One region of the Aeromicrobium halocynthiae genome, then DNA from elsewhere that is predicted to be linked to it. Evidence: riboswitches for the same ligand, from Rfam matches in the RefSeq annotation. Region 1 holds a riboswitch; the other holds the start of a gene.
What was found. Region 1 has a riboswitch for S-adenosylmethionine ahead of ABD213_RS10255 (hypothetical protein). Riboswitches for the same ligand answer to the same signal wherever they lie in the genome.
Positions count from the first base shown of each region.

Region 2: another riboswitch for S-adenosylmethionine. It lies ahead of thrC (threonine synthase); the one in region 1 lies ahead of ABD213_RS10255 (hypothetical protein).

Region 1 is NZ_BAAAPY010000006.1:182,609-193,928, forward strand. Features, by position in the region: gene ABD213_RS10250 (TM0106 family RecB-like putative nuclease) at 1-2,799, opposite strand, end outside; gene ABD213_RS10255 (hypothetical protein) at 2,939-3,244, opposite strand; SAM riboswitch class IV at 3,272-3,386, opposite strand; gene ABD213_RS10260 (vWA domain-containing protein) at 3,461-4,744, opposite strand; gene ABD213_RS10265 (helix-turn-helix domain-containing protein) at 4,818-5,318, shown strand; gene ABD213_RS10270 (T3SS (YopN, CesT) and YbjN peptide-binding chaperone 1) at 5,404-6,597, shown strand; gene ABD213_RS10275 (nuclease-related domain-containing DEAD/DEAH box helicase) at 6,671-8,323, shown strand; gene ABD213_RS10280 (hypothetical protein) at 8,320-8,976, shown strand; gene ABD213_RS10285 (hypothetical protein) at 8,980-9,651, shown strand; gene ABD213_RS10290 (DUF4352 domain-containing protein) at 9,785-10,447, shown strand; gene ABD213_RS10295 (aminoacyl-tRNA deacylase) at 10,496-10,951, opposite strand; gene ABD213_RS10300 (hypothetical protein) at 10,997-11,320, opposite strand, start outside.
Region 2 is NZ_BAAAPY010000005.1:136,412-147,731, reverse strand. Features, by position in the region: gene ABD213_RS09105 (TetR/AcrR family transcriptional regulator) at 1-540, opposite strand, end outside; gene ABD213_RS09100 (GAP family protein) at 610-1,326, shown strand; gene ABD213_RS09095 (alpha,alpha-trehalose-phosphate synthase (UDP-forming)) at 1,338-2,774, opposite strand; gene ABD213_RS09090 (Gfo/Idh/MocA family protein) at 2,821-3,777, opposite strand; gene ABD213_RS09085 (DUF3263 domain-containing protein) at 3,832-4,128, shown strand; gene ABD213_RS09080 (LytR C-terminal domain-containing protein) at 4,144-4,698, shown strand; gene otsB (trehalose-phosphatase) at 4,707-5,531, shown strand; gene ABD213_RS09070 (hypothetical protein) at 5,477-5,905, opposite strand; SAM riboswitch class I at 6,090-6,202, shown strand; gene thrC (threonine synthase) at 6,214-7,503, shown strand; gene ABD213_RS09060 (ubiquitin-like small modifier protein 1) at 7,516-7,791, shown strand; gene ABD213_RS09055 (cold-shock protein) at 8,091-8,291, shown strand; gene ABD213_RS09050 (hypothetical protein) at 8,389-10,233, shown strand; gene ABD213_RS09045 (hypothetical protein) at 10,230-10,409, shown strand; gene ABD213_RS09040 (hypothetical protein) at 10,406-10,834, shown strand; gene ABD213_RS09035 (hypothetical protein) at 10,850-11,320, shown strand, end outside.

The DNA of each region.
Region 1 (11,320 bases):
GACCGGTTCCGGGTGCGTACCCTGGCTCACCTGCGGCAGCTGCTGAGGATCGCCCAGCAGCAGCAACCTCTGGGTGGCGCGGCCGACGGCGATCGTGTTCGCGAGGCAGAACTGGCCCGCCTCGTCGATCACGACCAGGTCGAGCTCGCCCTCGCCGAACGCCTTCTCGCTGGCGAACGCCCAGGCCGTGCCACCGATGAGGAAGCCGGCTGGCTGTGCTGCGGCGAACGCGGCGTGATCCGGCTTGTCCTTCAAGACGCCCCACGCCTTATCCGAAGTGTCGCCGTTGCGGTTCTCCTTGGCCACGAGCGATGGGTCGAGCCCGGCATCGATGGTCTTCTCGAGGAAGGTCTCGACGGTGGTGTGGCCCTGCGCCACGACGCCGACCCTCCACCCGGCCTCCACGAGACGAGGTACCACCTGCGATCCGAGGTAGGTCTTGCCGGTCCCGGGTGGGCCCTGGACGCCCAGGTAGGACCGGTCGAGCCGACGGACCGCGTCGAGCACGAGGTCGATGTTGCTAGAGGTGATCTCGCCACCGGTGAAGAGACCGTCGACGAGCCGTGGAGCGCGGCGGGCCAGGACGTCCAGCGCGGCCGACTCCGGCAGCCTCACCGGGTCACCGGCGGCAACCGACTCGGCCACGCCACGGATTGCTTGCTCCAAGGGCTTGTCATTTGAGCCGGGCGTCTCAGTGATCGCCATCGGAACCTGCGGAAAGGTTGGCAACTTTCTCGAGATCTTCTGCAGTACCCGCACTTCTACCTGGCCGTTCGTATCTCCAGTGATCGATAGGACCGTCCCCGTGCCGCGGTATGTCCGCACCTGCCCAGGACCGAGCACGGTGTCCGGCGGCAGTTCCTCGAAGAGCAGGTTGACGTTGGCACCTTCTTCGATGGTCGATCCCGGCTCGAGCTCTCCGCGCAGGAGCAACACCCGTCCGAGACTTCGCTTCACCGAGTGCCAGTCCTCCAGCACCGCGACCGGCGCGTCCGCGACGAGCGTGCCGCGGGGGTCGAGCCATTCGTCCACTGCGTCCTGGAGACGGGCGTAATGGGCCCACCAGAAGGGATTCTCCTTCCGGCGGTGGTAGCCGAGGGCTGCGGCCAACAATGCGAGGCCCTGCTGCTCGTCGCTGCGACCCGCGGCAGGGAGAGCAGCAAGGAGGTCGGCAGCAACGGCCGCGACCTCCCCCAGCTTCGTCTGACTCTCAGCAGTGCTCTCCGACTGATCTGTCCCGGAGGATCGCACGAACTGCCCGGTCCACTCGCCGACCTCACGCAACCACTCGAGCAGGCGCATCGTGGAGGTGCAGTCGTAGGCGTTGTAGTCCTCGATCTCCGCACGCACCTCCTGCGCCTCCGCATCGGCCCCCCGTTCGCGCAGGATGCGGTACCGCTCGTACTCCACGATCGAGTCGGTCGCGCTCGCGACCTCGCCACGCAGGGAGTCGCCCATGTAGAGCGGCTCGAGCTTCTTGATGCTGTACGACGGTTGCGAGACCCGCACCGACTGACGCACCGTGGCGTACAGGTCGACGAACACGCCCGCACGCAGGAGGTCGTCGAGGAAGTCCTCACCCAGCGTGTGCCGCACGGTGAGCCGCTTCAGAGCGGTTACCTCGTACGGCGCGTAGTGGTAGACGTGCATCCCCGGGCGTCGCTCCCAACGGTCCTCGAGGAAGGCGAGGAACTCTCGGAGGGCCTCGCGCTCCTCGGCGCGGTCGTCGGCCCACAACCCTGTGAAGGCGCCTGTCTCGCTGCCGTCGTTCTCGACCCAGCCGAACAGGTACTCCAGGCCGGCATCGGTGCCGTCCGGGCCGGTCCAGAGCGGGTCGCCCTCGAAGTCGAAGAAGACGTCACCCTCGTCGGGAGCCGGCAGCTGCTGGATGGGCGCCGCGTCGACGATCTCGAACCGCACCTCACCATCGGGTGCCGAGACCTGCATCCGCGCCTGCGCCGACAGCGTGCGCCACGTCCGCTCCGGCAACCCGGGCACGGTGGACGTCGACGCGGCGAGCTGCTCGATCGTCCCGATGCCGCCGGCACGGAGCCTCTGGCGCTGGGTCCGACGCAGACCGGCGACGAGCAGGAGGTCGCGGTGGGCCTCCACCTGCGCAGCACAGTGATCGCACGAACCGCACTGGGTGAGGCTCTCGTCGTTCCACGCGGCAGCCACGCCCTCGTCGAGGTGACGCGTCAGCAGCGTCTCGAGGTGGCGCCGGCGGTGCCGGTAGACGGCGACGACGTCGTCGAGCGGTTGCTCGTGCATCTCGCCGTTGCCGAGCACCAACCGGCCGACCGGCGAGCGCGGCACGCCCTGCTGGTCCAGCAGATCGGCGTACGCGGCGATCTGCAGCAGCGCCGTCACCTTGGCGTGCCGCGCCAGCTTGGCGTCCCACACCTCGAACCGCCCCTGGTCGTCGCGGACGAGGAAGTCCGCAACCCCCGCGAACCCGCCGTCGGTCAGGACCGCCTGCGCCACGACGTCGACTCCGTCACGCAGCGCGCCGACGGTGAGGTCCATCGCCGCGGCGATCGTGGACGGGGTGTAAGGATCTGGGCGCTCGATCTCGACCACTCTCAGACCGTCCGACCGCAACGACTCCAGCTGGCGCTGCTCGTGCTCGTCGCCGAGCTCGGCGAGCCCCGCCGACATCGCATCTGGTTCCGTCGCCAACGGCGCGATGAGCCCGCGCCGGACGTCGACCTCGCGCAGCCAGCCGAACTCGCAGTCCGCCGACGTCGTCAGGTCCGAGGGGCTCAGGACGAACGTCCCGCCATCGTCGAACATCACCATGGTTGTCTCCTCGTCGGACCCGGAGAGGTCCTGCTCGTGGCGGTCATCATGACCCGCGAGGGGGGCGTGCAGAGGCAGAATCGGCAGACCCCGTCCGCCGGGAGTGCCGGCGCGAGGTCATCGCGACCGGTCGGGGTGGTCATCGCACCGTCACCGTCCCGTCGATCCAGACGATGCAGTAGTCGCTGGGACTGTTGACGTGCACGCTCTCGACGAGGCGGTCGGGCGCCCAGAGCGGGTGTGGCGACACCCCCGGTCGACGGTGCGCGACCCCGGCACCTTCGAGCAGATCCATCAGCGCGTTCCAGGTCCAGCCCGGGTAGTGCCGGTCGACGAAGGCCTTCGTGAACCCGCGCCGCACCGGGATGAAGTGTCCGTAATGGAAGATCCGACGCATGGCCCCAGCGTCGAGATGGTGTGCGTAGGAGTCGAGATCGACGTCCATGTGCCCTCCTGGGGTCAGGGCACGACGAGTGCCCGCTTGACCGCACCGGTCGGTGCGGCCCAGGTCTTCTCCGGAGGGCACCGTGTCGGGCGACGCGGTTGCCGGCCACCACTGTCCGGAGGCGTGGGTGGCACTCGTGACCATCGCCGAGGCTAACCCGACGTCCGGACAGTTCCGGGGGGCAACGAACCTCTCCGGCGTCGGTCGTGCCCGCCCTCACGACCGCCGCCTCGCCCGACGCGCGATGTCGACCGTCATCGACTTGAGCGCGTGGCTGCGTCCGTCCGGGTCGTACTCGAGAGGAGCGACCTCGGCGAAGTGGTCGGCTTCGTCGGCCGCATGCAGGAGCTCCTCGCGGTAGCGGCGGGGGACGCCCGGGGCGGCGCCGCGGGCCAGCTCGGCCACGCGGGCGAACCACTCCTCGGCCTCGCGGAAGCGACCGGCGGCCAGGGCCTGAACGGCGCGACGCTTGCGGCGCAGCATCCGCTGGACGAACCACTCGCCGAGCACCTCGCGGTCGACGACGCCCTCCGGCTCGCCGGGGCGGATGACGCGCGTCCACACGGTGGAGGAGACGCTGTGGTCGGTGAGGTCGTCGGCGAGCACCCAGTCCAGGCGCACCACCCCGACGCGGCGCCGACCCGGCCGAGTCGCCTGGCGCGGAGCGCACTCGATCACCAGCGAGCGGGTCTCGTCGACGCGCAGGCCGCCGAGGTCCACCTGGAAGCCGTCGCCGGTCGACGTGCGGGGGAGGTCATTGAGCAGCTCGGCCTTCCTGATGCCCGAGCTCGGCGTGAACGTCAGCCGGCACGACAGGAACCGCTGCTGGGCGAGCTCCCCGCACTCCTCGCCGATGGCTGCGGCCGCGGTGTCGGCCTCCTCGGCGAAGTGCTCGTTGCCGGCACCGGCCCGGGCGATCACCGAGAGCAGCTGCTCGTCGTACCCGAGACCGACCCCGAGGGTCGACGTCGTCACGCCCTCGGCGCGCACCAGCTCGACGCGACCCCTGAGCGCGTCGGGATCGGTGACGCCGGTGTTGGCGTGGCCGTCGCTGACCAGCAGCACCCGCACGCCCGGACCGACGTCGAGACATCGCGCCTCCTCCAGGCCGCGCACGAGCCCGGCGCCGAGGTCGGTGGAGCCGCCGGCGCGGACGGCCTCGATCCGACGCACCACTGCCTCAGGGTCGGTGACCGGGCCCGCGGGCACGACCACCCGCACCGAGCCGTCGAAGGTGACCAGGCCGAACGAGTCCGAGGCCCCGAGCCGCCGGACCACGTCGACCAGGGCCGCCTTCGCCTGCTCCAGGCGGTCCCCGCCCATCGAGCCGCTGCGGTCGAGCACGACCACCAGGTGCGAGGGTCGGCGCTCGGTCTCCAGCAGGACGTCGCTGGGGGTCTCGCCGGCGACGCGGACGAGGAGGACGGCGTGGTCGCGTCGGGTCAGCCGAGGCTGCATCCACGCGAAGCGATCACGCCCGAGGTGTGTCGAGAGCTTCATGATCGGCTCCTTCCAGTAGAGTGTGCAGCGAGCATAATGCTGGGCGCAGACAAAACTATGCAAGGAGCATTCCATGGCGACGAACTCCGCCTTCGGACGCGTGCTGAGCGAGTACCGCAAGCGACGCGGCATGACCCGCTCGCAGCTGGCCGAGCGCTCCGGCCTCTCCTATCCCTACGTGTCTCAGCTCGAGACCGGCCTGCGCAAGCCGTCGCGCAAGGCTGGTGCCCAGCTCGCCGCCGCACTCGGCATCGACCCGCTCGCCCTCGAGGCGGCCCTCCCGGCTGACGACGCGACGTCACTGTCGTCCCAGCGTTCTTCGCGCGTCCGCAAGGCACTGCTGTCCGACCGTCCCGGGGCTCTCGACGAGGCCCTCGCATCGGGATCAACGGCGCCGACGGTGATGTCGCTCGAGGAGCCCAGCAGCGACGCGCCGGCGTCGACGAGCGATGTCGTGCACGACGTCGTCGCCCGCGTCGAGCAGCTAGCGCCGGGGGAGCGGCTGGATGCTCTCGCAGAGGTGCAGCGTCGTGTCATGCAGGGCCTCCTGGATCGAAACGCCGGCGTCGACTGACGACGCTCTATGCAAGCAGCATCGATTTCTGTCGGTCCTCGTGCCTAGCGTCAGTGGTGACAGACCACCGACCACGAGGTGCGCGATGACCCGACGACCCCACTCCCGCGACCACAGCGGGCTCGACGAGCAGATCGAGCAGCAGTGGCTCCGCTTCCGCATCGGCCTCGCCGACTGGCTCGTCGACACCCTCGACGACGACCGACTGAGTCTCGACCCCGCTCCCGAGGTCGACGACGTCCCCTGTCTCGTGGTGATGCGGACCGACCCGTACATCGTCGTCGAGGTCCGCGGCGTCACGACCAATCCGTCCTACCCGATGGGACGGGAGGCCCTGGATCGTGGGTTCGTCCCGGTCTGGGACGTCGACAGCACCGGCGACATCATCGAGCACGAGGGAGGTCCCGGGTACGCGCGGGCCCTCTCGACCGGCGACGTCGACGAGATCGCTGGCGGCATCGCCTGGCTGTTGCACGAGCACTGGGGCGTCGTCGCGCCGTCGTTCCTGACCGTCACGACGCTCCAGGGCGACGAGGCGGACCTCGTCGAGCGGCACGAGGACGACGAGCCGGCCGCTCCCGCCGCCCTGCCCGCCCTGGTCCGCCCCACCGACCGAGACGACCTGATCCGGTGGGCGGCCCTCGCCCTCGGCCAGCACATGGAGTCCGTGCCCGAGCCCGACGCCGACGGCGACCTCGTCGTCCACTCCGAGGACGGCGCGGCCGTCGTCGTCTCCCCGCGGACCCACCGCCTGGAGATCTGGACCGTCCTCGCCCGCGGCGTGGAGGAGTGGTCGGTGAGCAGTGCGATCCGCAGGCTCCAGCGCCGCCACCCCTTCCACCGCTTCTTCCTCGCCGAGGACCGCCTGATCGCGCTCTGGACCGTCGACGCCGGCCCGTTCGTCCCCGAGCACCTGACCGACGCCGTCTCCCTCACCCTGCGGCTCGCCGAGAAGGTCGCCGCGGACCTGCAGGCCCGCTACGGCCGCGACCGCGACCGCGTCGACCCGCTGCTCGAGGCCCTCTCTCACTCCGCTGGCCGCATGCCGTCGGCGGACCTCGTCGCGGTCCTGCTCCAAGCCCTCGACGGCGACTCTGACAGGGCCGCTGCGTGGCAGCGGCAGGCGCGGGCGCGTCGGACGTCGAGCCGGCGTCGCGCCGAGGCCGCACCCGACGGACCCCTCGGCGACGTCCTCGATCGCGACGAGCGGCGGTGGCGTCGCACCATCTCCGCGTTGCTGCGCGTCCGGGCCACCCTCGACGAGCAGAACGTCCGATGAGCGCCCCGAGGATCACCCCTCGCATCCCCGCGAACCGGCCCGCTGACCTCCTGGTACTGCGATGATCCAGACCATGGCACCGCTCACCTGGCCCCAGGAGCCGTCCTTCGTCACCCGCTCGGAGCAGCGGGTCTGGAAGGCGCTCGTCGACCAGCTCGGCGAGCGCGACCTCGTCATCGCCAACCAGCGATTCACGCACCGCGGCAACGACCACGAGCTCGACTTCGCTGTCGTCCTCGACGGTCACGGCGTCGTCGTGCTCGAGGTCAAGGGCAACAAGATCTGGCACGAGGGCGGCCAGTGGTGGCAGGCGTGGAACCCGCAGCCGCGCCGCATCCGGCCCGTCGACCAGGCACGCGACAACAAGTACGTCCTCCTCGACTGGGTGGAGGCGTCGCCGTCGTGGTTCGGGCGCACGCGGGCCCGCTGGGCTCACGCCATCGTCCTGACCGACACCGAGATCGACCCGAAGTTCGCCACCCCCGACTGCGAACGTTCGATGATCATCGACACCAACGACCTCGCCGACATCGGCAACCGGTTGCGAACCCTCCTCGACATCCAGGACAACGCCCGACGACCCACCGACCTCAGCGACGCCGAGGCCATCTTCGACGCCCTCTCCGGACGGTTCCTGCCCCAGCGCAACAGCCAGCTGTCGATCGAGGCGAGCGTCGCCCAGCGCGACGACCTCGTCGAGCGCCTCAGCGCCGAGCAGGCGCGGATCCTCGACGTCGCCGGGCAGCTCAGCCGCGTGGAGGTCCGCGGCGGCGCCGGCAGCGGCAAGACGTGGCTGGCCGTCGAGCAGGCCCGCCGGCTCAGCCGAGCCGGCAAGCGCGTCGCGCTCATCTGCTACTCCCGCGGCCTCTCGCAATGGATGCAACGACGCGTCTCCACGTTCGGTCCGGACGAGCGTCCCGCCTATGTCGGTACCTTCCACGGCATCGGTCGCGCCTGGGGCGCCCCCGACGGCAGCGACGACGACTCCCGCTTCTGGGAGGTCGAGCTGCCCGAGCTGATGCTCGAGCTCGCCTCCGACCAGCCGCTGGAGAATCTCTACGACGCGATCGTCATCGACGAGGCGCAGGACTTCGCCGACCTGTGGTGGCCGGTCGTCATGGAGGCGCTGAAGTACGAGGACGACGCCCTCTACGTCTTCTCCGACGAGGGCCAGCGCGTCTTCTCCCGCTTCGGCGGCCCGCCCGCCGGGCTGGTGCCGCTCGTGCTCGACAAGAACCTGCGCAACACCCGCCAGATCTCGTCAGCGTTCTCCTCCATGGCGCCGAACCGGATGCGGGTCTCCGAGCACGACGGACCCGACGTCCGGTTCGTCCCGTGCTCCTACGATGCCGCGCTCGACCACGCCGACGACGTCGTCGAGTCGCTCCTCGAGGAGGGCTGGCAGCCCTCCGACCTCGCGCTCATCGCGACCGGCAGCCGCCACCCCGAGCAGAAGGCCCGCCAGGAGGATGGCTGGGAGGCGTACTGGGACTCCTTCTGGGACCGCGACCAGGTCTTCTACGGCAGCGTCCTCGGCTTCAAGGGCCTCGAACGTCCCGCCGTCGTCCTCGCCCTCAACGAGAAGCCCGGCATGAACCGCGCCGTCGAACGCCTCTACACCGGCCTGTCCCGCGCCCGCGACCTCCTCGTCGTCGTCGGCGACCCCCACCACATCGAGACCGTCGGAGGAGCCGACGTGCTCAGCCGGATCCTAGGAGAGTCATGACCGCACACGATGAGCACCTTTCTGTCCTTCGCGCGGCCTTGGAGGAGGACTTTCCCGACTGGAAGATGCCGCCGTGGCCGGGCGGGTGGGTGGGGCAGATCGAGGCTGCGCTCATCGACGCGGTGTTCTCGATCCGTGCTCGCTACGGCAGCGAGACGACGGGCGTCCGCGCCGTCGTCAGCCGGTGGCGAGCCGAGACCGGCGACAGGAAGTCCATGGATGACCTTCGCCGTCTCGCCGACCCGACCGGCCGGTCACTGACGGAGGTCGCCGCGAATGGGTCCGAGACGGGCGGCAAGAAGAAGTCGGATGTCGTGCAGTCAGTCGCCGCCGCCATGGTCGAGGCGAAGGTCCTGCACTCCGCCGACCTGCAGGACGACACGAAGTTCGCCACCGCCAAGCGCATCTACCTCTCGCAGAAGGGTCTTGGGAAGGTGACGTGGTCGTATTTCGCCATGCTCAACGGCATCGACGACGTCAAGGCCGACACCCACGTCGTGGCCTACGTGAACAGGAAGCTCGGTCTCGCGGGCTCGGATCGACTTCGGGCCGAGGCCGTTCGCGACCTTCTGTTGAAGGTCGACCACGGTTTCGAAGACCGGACCGCCTTGGACCACGCGATCTGGCGCCGACAGAGCAAGCGCGACGTGTGACCTGTGAAGACCACCAGCGACGCTGCGGCGGAGGAGATCGAGGCGTTCTACCGAAGCAGGGCCGTCACGCCGGGTGGGACGCTGGGTGAAGCGACCGGCCCTCTCCAGCCGGGCTACGTCTGCTTCGTGGTCGGCCCACTCATCGAGCGGTCGCGGCTGATGTCGCGAGTGGTGGCCGACGCAGCCGTAGCGGGCGTCGAGACCGTCTACGTATCAGCACACCGGCGTGCGACGCGAGTCGCGCAGGAGATCGCTGCGTCGAACGGCGTCGGCTGGCCGGACGTCCCACCGGGTCTGTTCGGGGTGGGTGAACCGCCGTCGACCCTGTGGCAAGCCCTGCAGGACATCGGTCCTCGACTCGGCCTGATCGCCGTGGACGACGGGATCGCCCTTGGAGCGCCGGAGTCAGCGACTCGGGAGGGCGACGGCCTCTTGCACGGTTGGCAACGACTGGCCAGAGAGCGACAGCTCGCCGTGATCGTCGGTGCCGCGGTCCTGCCAGAGGAGGTGGTGGACTCGATGTTGGCGGAGGACCTCGTCATCGGCGTCACCCGCTTGCGCCTCCAAGAGGGTGAGCTCGACTTCCGAGTCACGGTGTCCGGCCCGCGCCGACCCACCGAGCACCTCGTCGCCCAGGAGCTCCCGGACCGCCTCCGCGTCGAGCGCGCTCCCTGAAGGGCCCCGCCCTCCCGGACCGTCCTGTCCAGCCGGAGAAGGTAGCCCCTTCGAGCCACACGAATTCCTGCGCCGGCCTGAGGAAAATTCCTACGGTGGCCCCTCCACTGAAGAACGACCGGGGGAGACCCACATGAACGACACCACCCAGCAGGCGCCGGAGAACCCGCGGGCCGCCGCGAAGGCAGCGAAGGCCTACGCCAAGGCGAGCCGCCCTTGGTACCGCAAGAAGCGGTGGATCGCAGCCATCGTCATCGGCGTCCTCGTGCTGTTCGCCGCGGTCTCCGGCGGGGGCGAGGAGGGCGCGACGCGCGCGGACACCTCCGAAGTGGCAGCCGGCGGTTCCGCGGGCGACGAGGGTGACGCCGAAGAGGTCACCCAGGACGCCCCCGTGGCGGTCGGCGAGGCCGTCGAGCTCGAGGGCACCCGCTACGTCGTCGAGAGCGTTCGCACGTCTCCGACGGTCGGTTCGGAGTTCTTCGAGGAGCAGGCGAACGGCATCTACGTCATCGTCGACCTGACGATCGAGAACCTGAAGGACGAGACGAAGGTCTTCTCCGACACCGCTGCGGTGTTCCGAGCCAACAACGACAAGTCCTACTCGACCGACAGCGACGGGACCTTCGCGGCTCTTGGCGACGACGGCGAGCCCTTGATCTTCGAGGAGATGCAGCCCGACCTGCCGAAGACCGGACTGCTCGTCTTCGACGTCCCCGAGTCGGTCGTGGCCGGCGGTCTGCTCGAGGTGAGCGACCTGTTCGGCCGAGGCGAGGCATTCATAGACCTCGGCCTGTGACCACTCGCGGATCGACTGGCGACCTGGGGCGCCGGTCGATCCGCCAGGTCACGTGACGTCAGCGACCGTCGCGTCGAACGCCTTGATCAACTCGTCGGCCTGCACCCAGAGGCTGTGGCGGTGGTCGCCGGCGCCCATCGAGATGCGGCGTCCGGAGATGGAGGCGTCGGCGACGACGGGCCAGGCGGTCGTCGAGCCCAGGGGAGTGATGGTGCCGCGCTCGTAGCCGGTGGCCTCGAGCGCCTGGTCGGCGTCGGGCAGCTGCAGCTTGTTGACGCCGACGACGTCGCGCAGCTTCTTCCACGCGATCTGCCGGTCGCCGGGGACGAGCACGAACAGGTAGGTGCCGTCGCTGCGTTTCACCACGAGCGTCTTGACGATGTCGCGCGGCTCGATGCCCTGCAGCCGCGCCGCTTCCTCCAGCGACGACGCCCTCGGCCGCTCGATGACCTCGATCTGCAGGCCGCGCTCGGCGGCGTCGGCCAGGACCCGTTCGGTGCTCATCCCCCCATCGTGCCGTGCGCGCGGCTGAGGCGGGGCGAGCGCCGCTCAATCGCAATAGTCGCAGACGCCGGTGGCAGGCAGCGCAGTGTAGCAGGACTGACAGACCGCGATCTTCCTCGGCTCCGCCTTGGCCTTCGTCGCCGTCGTCGAGCTGCTCCGGATGGTGCCGCCGGCGCCGCGAGGAGCCCGGGCCGGGGTCGAGCGCGACGTCCGACGTCGCTGCAGGTGCTCCACCGAGCCCCCGTCGGACGGCAGGTCGCGCGCGAGCGCGCGGTAGCAGGCGAGGCGGTCCTCCGCGGCGCGCGCCTCGGCGTCGGAGACGACGTCGCCCGTCGTCGCCGCGACGATGCGGACGTACCCCTCGCCGAC
Region 2 (11,320 bases), on a different contig from region 1:
GATGCCATGGACGGCCCATCCGTCGATCAGGACGTGCAGCCGGGCCGCCCGGGCCTCGAGCGCCGGGTCGGCGAGCTCGTCCTCCAGGCCCAGGGGTCGCGCCGCGCGCGCGGCCTCGGCGACCGCCAGCCGCGCGATGTGCCGCGTGCCGAGCCAGCCCTGGCGGCGGACGTCGCCGAGCACGGCGTCGAGCCGTGCCCGATCGGCGAAGGCGTACCAGACGAGGCACTCGCTGCGGCGCTCGTCGTCGAGCGGCAGCAGCTCCTCCACGAGCGTGACGGCACGCTCCGTCGGCGATCCGTCCTCGGACGCGAGCCAGCGTCGGACCCGCACGACGGTCTGCTCGAGCATCGAGCGCAGGGCGAACGCATGCAGGTCGTCCTGCGTCGCGAAGTAGTGCCGCAGCGCCCCTGCGGACCAACCGGCCTCGGCGGCGACGGCGCGCACCGACGTCTGCTCGACGCCCTGGGTCCGGACGACCCGCCAGAGCGCCGCGGCGATCTCGCGGCGCCTGGCCTCGTGGTCGACGAAGCGGGGCATGTCGACATCTCAACACGGATGTGCTGGGATGTTCGCAACACGACTGTGTGAAAAAGGAGGGGGGTCGCGATGACCGTCGCCGAGCTCGGTGGGCTCGTCGTCCTGGCGCTCATCGACAGCACGAGCTTCGGCACCCTGCTGATCCCGCTGTGGCTGATGCTCGCGCCGCGCGTCCGGGCGGGCCGACTCCTGCTCTACCTCGCCGTGGTGGGCGGCTTCTACCTCGCGTTCGGACTGCTGCTGCTCGCCGGCCTGGACGCCGCCGTCGCCGCGTTCGGCGGTCTCGAGCGGACCCGGGGCCTGCTCATCGTCCAGCTCGCCGTCGGGATCGCGCTGGTGCCGCTCAGCTACGTGGTCGATCCCGCTTACGACGGTCTGGGGCGCAAGAAGCCGGAGGGTGAACGCGGCCCCAGCCCTCGAGCGCTGCGTTGGCAGAGCCGACTCACCCGGTCGGACGTCTCCGTCCGGGCGGTCGTCGCCATCGCCCTGACGGCGACCGTCCTCGAGGTGGCGACGATGCTGCCCTACCTCGCCGCCATCGGCCTCGTCGCGACGTCGGGCGAGCCCGTCCCGACACAGGTTGGCCTCGTGGTCGCGTACGTCCTCGTCATGGTCCTGCCCGCCCTGCTGCTGCTCGGCACCAGGCTCGCGGCACGGCGGCTCGTCGAGCCCCTGCTCGAGCGGGTCAGCGACTGGATGACGCAGCGGGCCGGGAGTGCCGTCGCCTGGGTGGTCGGGATCGTCGGCGTCCTCGTGGCCGTCGACGCCGCGAGCCGGCTGTCCTGATGTTCGGTGGTTCAGCGTGAGCGGGAGGGCCGGACCTTCTTGTCGTGCGTGCCGCTCACGGCGTCGAGCTCCTCGAGGAAGCGCGAGGCCCACGCCTCGATGTCGTTCTCCACGACCTGCTTGCGCAGCGCCTTCATGCGGCGCCGGCTCTCGCGCGGCGTCGCCGTGATCGCCTCCATGATGCGGGCCTTCAACCCGTTGATGTCATAGGGGTTGACCCGGTAGGCCTGCTTCAGCTCGGCCGCGGCACCGGCGAACTCGCTGAGCACCAGCGCGCCGTCGTCGTCGAACCGACACGCGACGTACTCCTTCGCGACGAGGTTCATGCCGTCGCGCAGCGGCGTGACGACCATGACGTCGGCGGCGCGGTAGAGCGCGGCCATCTCCTCACGCGGGTAGGAGGCGTGGAGGTAGGTGACCGGCTGCTGGCCGATCCGGCCGACGTCGCCGTTGATCCGGCCGACGAGCCGGTCGATGTCGTCGCGGAGGATCCGGTACTGGTCGACCCGCTCGCGCGACGGCGTGGCGACCTGGACGAAGACGGCGTCGTTGACCTCGAGGGCGCCCTCGGTGATGAGCTCGCCGAAGGCGCGCAGGCGTTGGCGCAGACCCTTGGTGTAGTCGAGCCGGTCGATGCCGAGCAGCACGTGACGCGGGTTGCCCAGGCTCTCGCGGATCTCCTCGGCGCGCTGCTGCACGGCGGGGGAGCGGGCCAGCTCCTCGAAGCCCGCGGTGTCGATGGAGATGGGGTACGCCCGGGCGGTCACCGTGCGGTTGTCGGGCAGGTAGACGGAGTCGCGGTGCGTCTTGTGCCCGACCCGCTGCCGCACGAGGCGCACGAAGTTCTGCGCAGCGCCTGGCAGCTGGAAGCCGACGAGGTCGGCCCCGAGCAGGCCCTCGAGGATCTCGACGCGCCAGGGGAGCTGCTGGAACAGCTCGGTGGGCGGGAACGGGATGTGCAGGAAGAAGCCGATCCGCAGGTCGGGGCGCAGGGTGCGGAGCATCTGCGGGACGAGCTGGAGCTGGTAGTCCTGGATCCACACGATCGCGCCCTTGCGGGCGACCTTCGCGGCGCGCTGGGCGAAGCGTCGGTTCACCTCGACGTAGGAGTCCCACCACTCGCGGTGGAACTCCGGCGGGGCGACGACGTCGTGGTACAGCGGCCAGAGCGTGGCGTTGGAGAACCCCTCGTAGTACTCGGCGACCTCCTGGCTGGTCAGGTGCACCGGGACGAGCTTGATGCCGTCGTGCTCGAAGGGGCGCAGACGTTCGTCCGCGGCTCCGTGCCAGCCGATCCACGCTCCGCCGTTGCGCCGCATGACCGGCTCCAGCGCGGTGACGAGCCCACCGGGGGACGTGCGCCACGTGGTGCTGCCGTCGGGCTCGATCTGTCGGTCCACGGGCAGGCGGTTGGCGATCACCACGAACTCCGCGGTTGCCGGCGCCATGGCTCCACCCTATCCACGCGACCGGGTGGGCGCGCCCCGGCGCTCCTCAGGAGGCTGCGGCGATGCGGGCGAGCTGCTCGGCCACGGCGAGGGAGTCGTCGAGGTCCAGCAGGGCGGACTCGGTCCGGCCCTCGGCCAGGCAGCGGCCGACCTCCTCGATCTCGTGGGCGTAGCCACGTCCGGTCCGGGGCAGGTGCACCGACTCCGTACCCGACGAGGTCGTGACCGTGAAGCCGTCGGGGTGGTGGAACGGTCCCTCGATCTCGAGCAGGCCCTCGTCCCCGGCGATGCTCGCGCGTCGGTCCGACTGCGCCACCTGCGTCCAGCTGAGGGTCGCGATCGCTCCGCCGGCGTGGACCTGCGTGGCCGCGCCGGCGAGCACGACGCCGTGCTCGTCGCGGTGGGCGACCGCCCGGGTGTGCTCGGCCGGGCCGAGGACGAGGTGGGCGAACGTCACGGGGTAGATCCCGAGGTCGAGGAGGGCGTCGGCCCCGAGCTCGGGTCGCCACAGTCGCTCGCGCTCTCGCGGCGCCACGAACCCGAGGTCGGCGCGGACCTGCGTGATCGTGCCGAGGCGGCCGGAGCGGGCGACGTCGACGGCTGCCCGGACTGCTGGGATCGTGCGCATCCACATCGCCTCGGCGAGGAAGAGGCCGGCGCCGCGCGCCGTCTCGATCATGCGCCGCGTCGAGGACTCGTCCATCGTCAGCGGCTTCTCGCACAGGACGTGCTTGCCGGCCGCGAGGCACAGCTCCACGTCCTCGAGGTGGCGCGTGTGGGGCGTGGCGACGTAGACGACGTCGACGTCGGGGTCGCCCGCGAGGGCCTCGTAGGAGCCGTGGGCGCGCGTGTGGGATGCTCCGTGACGGGCGACGAACGACTGCGCCGCGGCCTGCGAGCGGGAGCCGACGGCCGAGAGGCGGTGTCCCTCCACGAGTGCCAGGTCGGTGGCGAAGGCCTCGGCGATGCGGCCGGTGGCGAGGATGCCCCAGGAAACGGTCACGGGACCAGGCTATGTGAATGACAGTGCTGTCATTCGTGTCGTAGACTCGCGGGCATGAGCGCAATGGAGAAGTCGACGCAGGCGACCTCGGCCGATCCGGGCTCCCTGAGCGAGCGGGACCGCGACATCCTCGCCCTCGAGCGACTGTGGTGGCAGTACGCCGGGGCCAAGGAGCAGGCCATCCGCGAGAAGTTCGACATGTCCACGACTCGCTACTACCAGGTCCTCAACGCCCTCATCGACCGCGACGACGCCCTCGCCTTCGACCCACTGCTGGTCAAGCGCCTGCGACGTCTGCGCGCCCAGCGTCAGCGCAGCCGCTCCGCGCGGCGCCTCGGCTTCGACGTCTGAGCACGGCGCGGGCGGGTGGTCGAGCACCGTAGGACGGTCAGCCGACGAGGATCGGTCCTGCCCGCCTGGTTCTTCGTCGTCGTCGCCGTGGTGAGCCTCGGTGGGGTGGCGGTGGCCGGTGCCGCCGCCTGGGACATCACGCGTGCCGGTGACGAGCCGGCATCGGCTGCGCCCTCGCCGGACCCGGTGCCGACGACAGGACCCGAGCCGACCGGGACCGAGCCGGTCGAGCCCGAGGAGACCGAGCCCACGGCCGAGCCGGAGCCCACGCCCTCGCCCAGCCCCACGCCGAGCGTGTCCCGGTCCGACGTCGCGGTCAGCGTGCTGAACGCCACCCGCACGCCCGGCCTCGCCGCGCAGGTCTCCGGGCGGGTCAGCGCCGCCGGGTGGACGGTCGCGGCCACCGGCAACTGGGCCGGGGGTGCCGCGCAGACGGCCGTGCACTACCCGCCCGGTCGCGAGGCCGAGGCGCGGCTGCTTGCCGACGACCTCGGCATCCCTGCCGTGGTCCCGGCGGTGCAGGGCATGAACACCGAGCGACTCACGGTGCTGCTGCTGTCCCTGCCATGATGGCGCTCATGCGTGTGCCCTCCGACCGCTCCCCGGACGCCGCCCTCCTCGCTGACCCGGCCGGGACCCTCATGGCACTGGACTTCGACGGCACCCTCTCCCACGTCGTGCCCGACCCCGCCCGGGCGTTCGCCCATCCCGACTCGGTGGCGGCGTTGTCCCGGCTCGGCCGGCACCTCGGAGCGATCGCCGTCGTGACCGGCAGGCCCGTGCGGCAGGCGCGTGAGCTCGGTGGGTTCGCCGGACTCGCGGGCCTGGAGAACCTGGTCATCTGTGGTCAGTACGGTGCGGAGCGCTGGGACGCCTCGACCGACCGCATCACCGAGCCCGAGCCGCCACAGGCCGTGGTCCGGCTGGCCGACGAGCTGCCGACATGGCTGGCCGACCACGGGGCCGAGCAGGCGCTCATCGAGGACAAGGGGCTGGCCCTGGCCGTGCACGTGCGCGGACTCGCAGCCGACCTGCAGGCCGCGCTGGAGCCGCCGTTGCGGCGGCTCGCCCAGGAACGTGGACTCGCCGTCGAGCCCGGGCGCCAGGTGATCGAGCTGCGCGCTCCCGGGGTCGACAAGGGGATCGCCCTGACCGGGCTGGTGCACGAGACCGCTGCCCGTCACGTCGTCTACGCCGGCGACGACCTCGGTGACCTGCCCGCCTTCGAGGCCGTCGAGGCACTGCGCCGCGACGGCGGGAGCGGGTTCCTGGTGTGCTCGGCCTCGGCCGAGCAGGACGCGCTCGTCGCTCGCGCCGACCTCGTGCTCGACGGTCCCGACGCGGTCGCTCAGTGGTTGACCGCCACCGCCGACGCCTTGGACGGGGCCGACCTGCCGCGGTGAGTGCGGCGGTCCTGGCGACCGTCACGCTCCGACAGCGCCCACGAGAGACTGAGCTGGTGCTCGGCGAGCGCGTCGAACCGTGCGCGCGTCTCGGCCAGGCAGACGGCGACGGCCACCTCGGTGTCGTACTCCTCGCACTCGGCGGTCGTCTCCGACGCGGTTGGTGGGTGGTCGCTGGTGCCGTCCAGGCGGTGGATGGAGAAGCCGTTGGCGGCGTCGCCCTCGATGGCGACGACGGTCTCGCCCGGCCGCGGTGACGGGGCCGGCGCCAGCGCGGCGCCGGCGCCGGACGTCTCGGCGAGGACGGCGCACCCGGCGGTGACGAGGGCGAGCACGAGGCCCGCGGGACGGGCGAGGGGGCGAGCGTGGGACATGAGACTTCCTGGTCGCGGCGCCGACGGTCGGCGCGTGCGTCGACGCTAGGCGCGGTCGGCCGACCCATGGGTCTTCACGCCGACGCCCTGTGGACCGGCGCCGCGGACGTCTCGCCCTGTGGAGAGATCCGTCTCACAGGTCGGAACGAGTGGACGCATGATGAGACGAGCCCTACGCTGGAGCCACTCATCCAGAGGGGTGGAGGGAACGGCCCTACGACACCCCAGCAACCAGCTCGACCAGCGAGCCAGGTGCTAACTCCGTCCCGGCGCGAGCGCGACCGGGAAAGATGACCAGGAGGTCTCACGTGACCATCACGTCCGCCCGCGAGACGGGCAACGCCCCGTCCGGGACCCCTACCCTGCGCGACGGCGCCTTCGGCCCGGCCCGCGAGCTGGTCTGTCGCGAGTGCGGCACGACGCGCGAGCTCGGCCCCCACTACGCCTGCCACGAGTGCTTCGGCCCGCTCGAGATCGGCTACGAGTTCGGCACGGTCACCCGCGAGCAGATCGAGGCCGGTCCGGCCAACATCTGGCGCTACAAGGCGCTGCTCCCGGTCCCCGACGACATCGAGACCAGCCCGAACACCGAGCCGGGCTTCACCCGGCTGCTGAAGGCCGAGCACCTCGCAGCCGAGCTCGGTCTGTCGTCCCTGTGGGTCAAGGACGACAGCACCAACCCCACCAACTCCTTCAAGGACCGGGTCGTCGCGTGCGCGCTCAGTGCCGCTCGCGAACTGGGCAGCACGGTCTTCGCGTGCCCGTCGACCGGCAACCTCGCCAACGCCGTCGCAGCAGCCGGTGCCCGTGCCGGCATCGAGACCGTCGTGTTCATCCCGAGCAACCTCGAGACCCCCAAGCAGGTCAACTCCGCGGTCTTCACCGAGAAGCTGATCGCCGTCGACGGCAACTACGACGACGTCAACAAGCTCGCCAGCGAGATCGCCGGTGAGGAGGACGGGTGGGCGTTCGTGAACGTCAACGTCCGCCCGTACTACGCCGAGGGCTCCAAGACGCTCGGCTACGAGATCGCCGAGCAGCTGGGCTGGCGTCTGCCGGAGCAGATCGTCATCCCGGTGGCCTCCGGTTCCCAGCTGACGAAGGTGCACAAGGCCTTCCAGGAGCTCATCGCCCTCGGGCTCGTCGAGGACACCCCGTACAAGGTCTTCGGAGCCCAGGCGCACGGGTGCAACCCGGTCGCGACCGCCTACAAGGACGGGGTCGACGCGATCCGTCCGGTCAAGCCGGACACCATCGCCAAGTCGCTCGCGATCGGCAATCCCGCCGACGGCATCTACGTCCTCGACATCACGCGGGCCACCGGCGGCGCGGTCGAGGAGGTCAGCGACGAGGAGATCCGCGAGGCGATCGTCCTGCTCGCCCGTGCCGAGGGCATCTTCACCGAGACCGCGGGCGGCACGACCGTCGGCGTGCTGAAGAAGCTCGTCGAGACCGGACAGCTGGACCCGGCTGCCGAGACGGTCGTCATCAACACCGGTCACGGCCTCAAGACCCTCGACGCGGTCTCCTCCGCCGTCGGCCCGTACGCCACCATCGCCCCCACCTACGCCGCGTTCACCGCGGCCCGCATCGCCTGAACAGGAGTCACCGTGTCCGTCTCGGTCCGCATCCCCACCATCCTCCGCAGCTACACCGGAGGGGAGTCGCAGGTCAGCGCCGACGGCGCCACCCTCGCCGACGTGCTCGACTCCCTCGAGTCGGCCCACCCCGGCATCAAGGCTCGCGTGGTCGACGACAACGGCGCCCTGCGCCGCTTCGTCAACGTCTACGTGGCCGAGGAGGACGTCCGGTTCAGCGACGGCCTGCAGACCCCCACGCCCGACGGGGCCCAGATCTCCATCATCCCCGCTGTAGCGGGAGGGTGAAGGACAACTGTCGCTCGATGAGGGGCGAAGCCCCGCTGTGGCCGGGGGTTAGAGGGCAACCGCAGACTGATGAGGGGCGAAGCCCCGCTGTCGCGGGAGGGTGAAGGATCCCTCTCGTCCGACGCGGGACGAGCCCCTGATGTGGCCGGCGGCCGAGTGAGGACGTCGGTCACCGGGCACCCTGTCGAACGGTGGGGGTCCGGTCGGCAAACCGACGGTGAAGTCCGCGTGTCGGCGCGCTAGGATCGGTCCGTGATCCGCCCGGGCAGGGGTGGTCGAACAGCAGCTGGGAGCGCGTCATGGTGCAAGGCACCGTCAAGTGGTTCAGCCCCGACAAGGGCTACGGGTTCATCGAGGTCGAGGGCGAGGAGGACGTCTTCGTCCACTGGTCGAAGATCCGCTCCGACGGCTTCAAGACCCTCGACGAGGGCCAGAAGGTCGATCTCGACGTCGTCGATGGCCCCAAGGGTCGCGAGGCGAGCGACGTCGTCGGGCACTGAACCTCGCCGTCGTCGATGTCACATCGGTGGCGGCGTGATGACGGGCGTGTGACCGCACGCTCTTGTCACGCCTGCGTCCGGGCCTCATACTCTCGGTATGTTGCTCGCTGCCGAACCCGCCGCAGGCGGTGCCGCGCTCGACCAGGTGATCGGTCTGAGCGTCGGAGCCTCCATCATCTCCGCCGTGCTCCTCGTCCTCGCCTGGGCGCACCGCACCCACCGCATCGAGTGGATCCAGCGCGCCGGCGAGCGGCTCACCGCCCGCACCGGCCAGCCCGGATGGGCGGCCATCCCGGCTCTGTTCGTCGCCAGCTCGCTCGTCGTCGCCCTGCTCGGCTTCATGTGGGACGTGAGCCTGCACGCGGGCCGCGGCCGCGACGAGGGTCCGCTCGCCAACCCCGCGCACTACCTGATCCTGTACGGGCTGTTCGCGCTGTTCATCGCCGGCATGTCGGCGGTCATCTTCACGCGCGACGGCGAGAAGCCCGGCATCGCCGCGGTGCGCATCACGCGCCGCTGGTACGCGCCCGTGGCCGGCATCTACATCGCCGCGTGCGGCTTCTACGCCCTCATCGGGTTCCCGCTCGACGACGTGTGGCACCGACTCTTCGGCCAGGACGTGACGCTGTGGGGCCCGACGCACATCATGCTGATCGGCGGCGCGGGCCTCTCCACGGCCGGGATCATCCTGCTCCACCGCGAGGCGGAGTTCTCGCAGGAGTGGCGCACGAACTCCGCCAACCCCGCCTACCAGACCCTGCACCGGCTCACCGTCTCCATGGCGTTCGGCGGCCTGCTCATCGGTCTGTCGGTCTTCCAGGCCGAGTTCGACTTCGGCGTGGCCCAGTTCCGCATGGTGTTCGCGCCGATGATGATCGCTGCCGCAGCGGCCCTGGCGCTCGTCGCCGCACGTCTGTACATCGGACCCGGGGGTGCGCTCTTCGCCGCGTTCTTCTTCGTGATCGTCCGGGGCGTCGCCTCCTTCATCGTCGGTGACGTGTTCGGCCAGGCGAGTCACGTCTTCCCGCTGTACCTCGGGTGCGCGCTCGTCATCGAGCTGATCGCGCTCAGCCGGCTCAAGGACCGGCCGCTGGCCTTCGGCGCGGTCGCGGGGCTCGGCGTCGGAACGGTCGGCCTGTACACCGAGAAGCTCTGGAACGACGCGGTCTTCGCCTTTCCGTGGCCGCAGGACATGTGGCTCGAGGGTCTCGCGATGGCCGTGCCGGTCGCCGTCGGTGGCGGCCTGTGCGGCGCCCTGTTCGCGATGGGCCTGCAGGGCCGCCTGCCGGAGAACCGGGCCATCGGTCGCAGCATCGTCGCCGGCTCGATCGTCGTCACCTCCCTCGGGGTCGCCAACGGCCTGTGGGCGACGGTGCCGGAGGACGCGACGGCCACCATCACCACGCAGGAGGTCGGCACTCCCGACGAACGTGCCGTGCTGATCGAGATGACCACGACGCCGGGCCTCGTCGACGACGACCCCACCTGGGTCCAGGCCACCGCGTGGCAGGGCGGCGGCGAGGGCATCGTCACGCAGGAGCTGCGCCGCACCGGTCCCGACACCTGGGTCAGCGACTCCCCGATCCCCGTCGGCGGCACGTGGAAGACGCTCGTGCGGGTCCAGGACGGACGCATGCTCACCGCCGTGCCGATCTTCCTGCCGGCGGACCCTCCGATCGGCGCCGAGGAGCTGCCCGTCGAGGCGAGTGCGACCCGCGACTTCGTCCCCGAGATCGAGATCCTGCAGCGTGAGCGCAGCTTCGACCACCCGGCGTGGCTGTGGGCCGCCGCCAACGCGATCGTCCTGCTGTGCAGCCTGGCGATCCTGGCCGGCATCTCGATCGCGGTCGCCCGCGTCGGCCGTCGCATCGCCGCCCACGGGCTCACCGACGAGGAGACCGACGAGGACGGCGTGACGGCACGTCCTACCGTGTCCTCATGACGCCCGTCGGCGAGCAGCTGCTCGCCCACCACCCCGTGCTGTTCGCGGTCCCGGCGTTCGTGCCGGCGGTCGTGGTGGTCGCGGTGGTGCTGTACATCGCCCGCAAGGACCGCCGCGAGGAGGCCGAGGAGCGCGAGCTCCTCGAACGCGGCCTCGACGACCAGGAGGACTCGTGACCCCCACCAGCTCGACGCTGACCCGCTCGACCGCCCTGGCTGCCGCCGGCGCCCTGCTGCTCGTCGGCTGCGGCAGCGACGACGACGCCGAACCGGTCGTGAGCCCCGCCGCGACCGCGTCGGCCCCGTCCGCCGAACCCACCGAGGAGGCAGCGGAGGGTGTCCAGGTCGACATCACGATCGCCGACGGCGCAGTGAGTCCGCAGGGCGAGCGCGTCGAGGTCGGGGTGGGGGAGCCGGTCACGATCTCGGTCACCTCCGATGCCGTCGACGAGATCCACGTCCACTCCGACCCGGACGTGACGATCGACGTCGAGGCCGGCGGTTCGGCCGAGGAGACGTTCACCATCGACACGCCCGGCCAGGTCGCGGTCGAGTCGCACGAGCTCGGCGTGACGATCGTCCAGCTCGTCGTCCGCCCCTGATCACGGAGGCCTGAGGTGCTCTCGGGGGCAGCGGGAGCGGTCCAGGCCGGGCTCGCCCAGCCCGGACTCGTGCAACACGGTGTCGGTGGTGCGACCGACCTGCCGATCCCGTTCTTCTACGCCGTCGTGGGGGCCACCTGGGCCCTGACGATCTCCTTCGCCGTGCTGGCACTGGCCTGGCGCACGCCGCGGCTGCAGGGGCCCGCGCCCACCGAGCCGGAGCCGCCTCGACGACCCTGGCTCGCGGTCGTCGGGATGGTGCTGACCCTCTGGTTCGTCGGCGAGCTGTTCCTCGGCCCCGACGAGTCGGCGAACGGGGGCATCGGCGCGCTGTACGTGCTCGTGTGGGTCGGCCTGGTGCCGCTGGCCCTGCTCGCCGGCCACGTCTGGAAGGACCTGTCGCCCTGGCGCACGGTGCAGTGGGCACTCGGGCGACTGACCGGTCGGCCCGACGGGTTCGTCCGGCTCCCCGACGCCTGGGGCGTC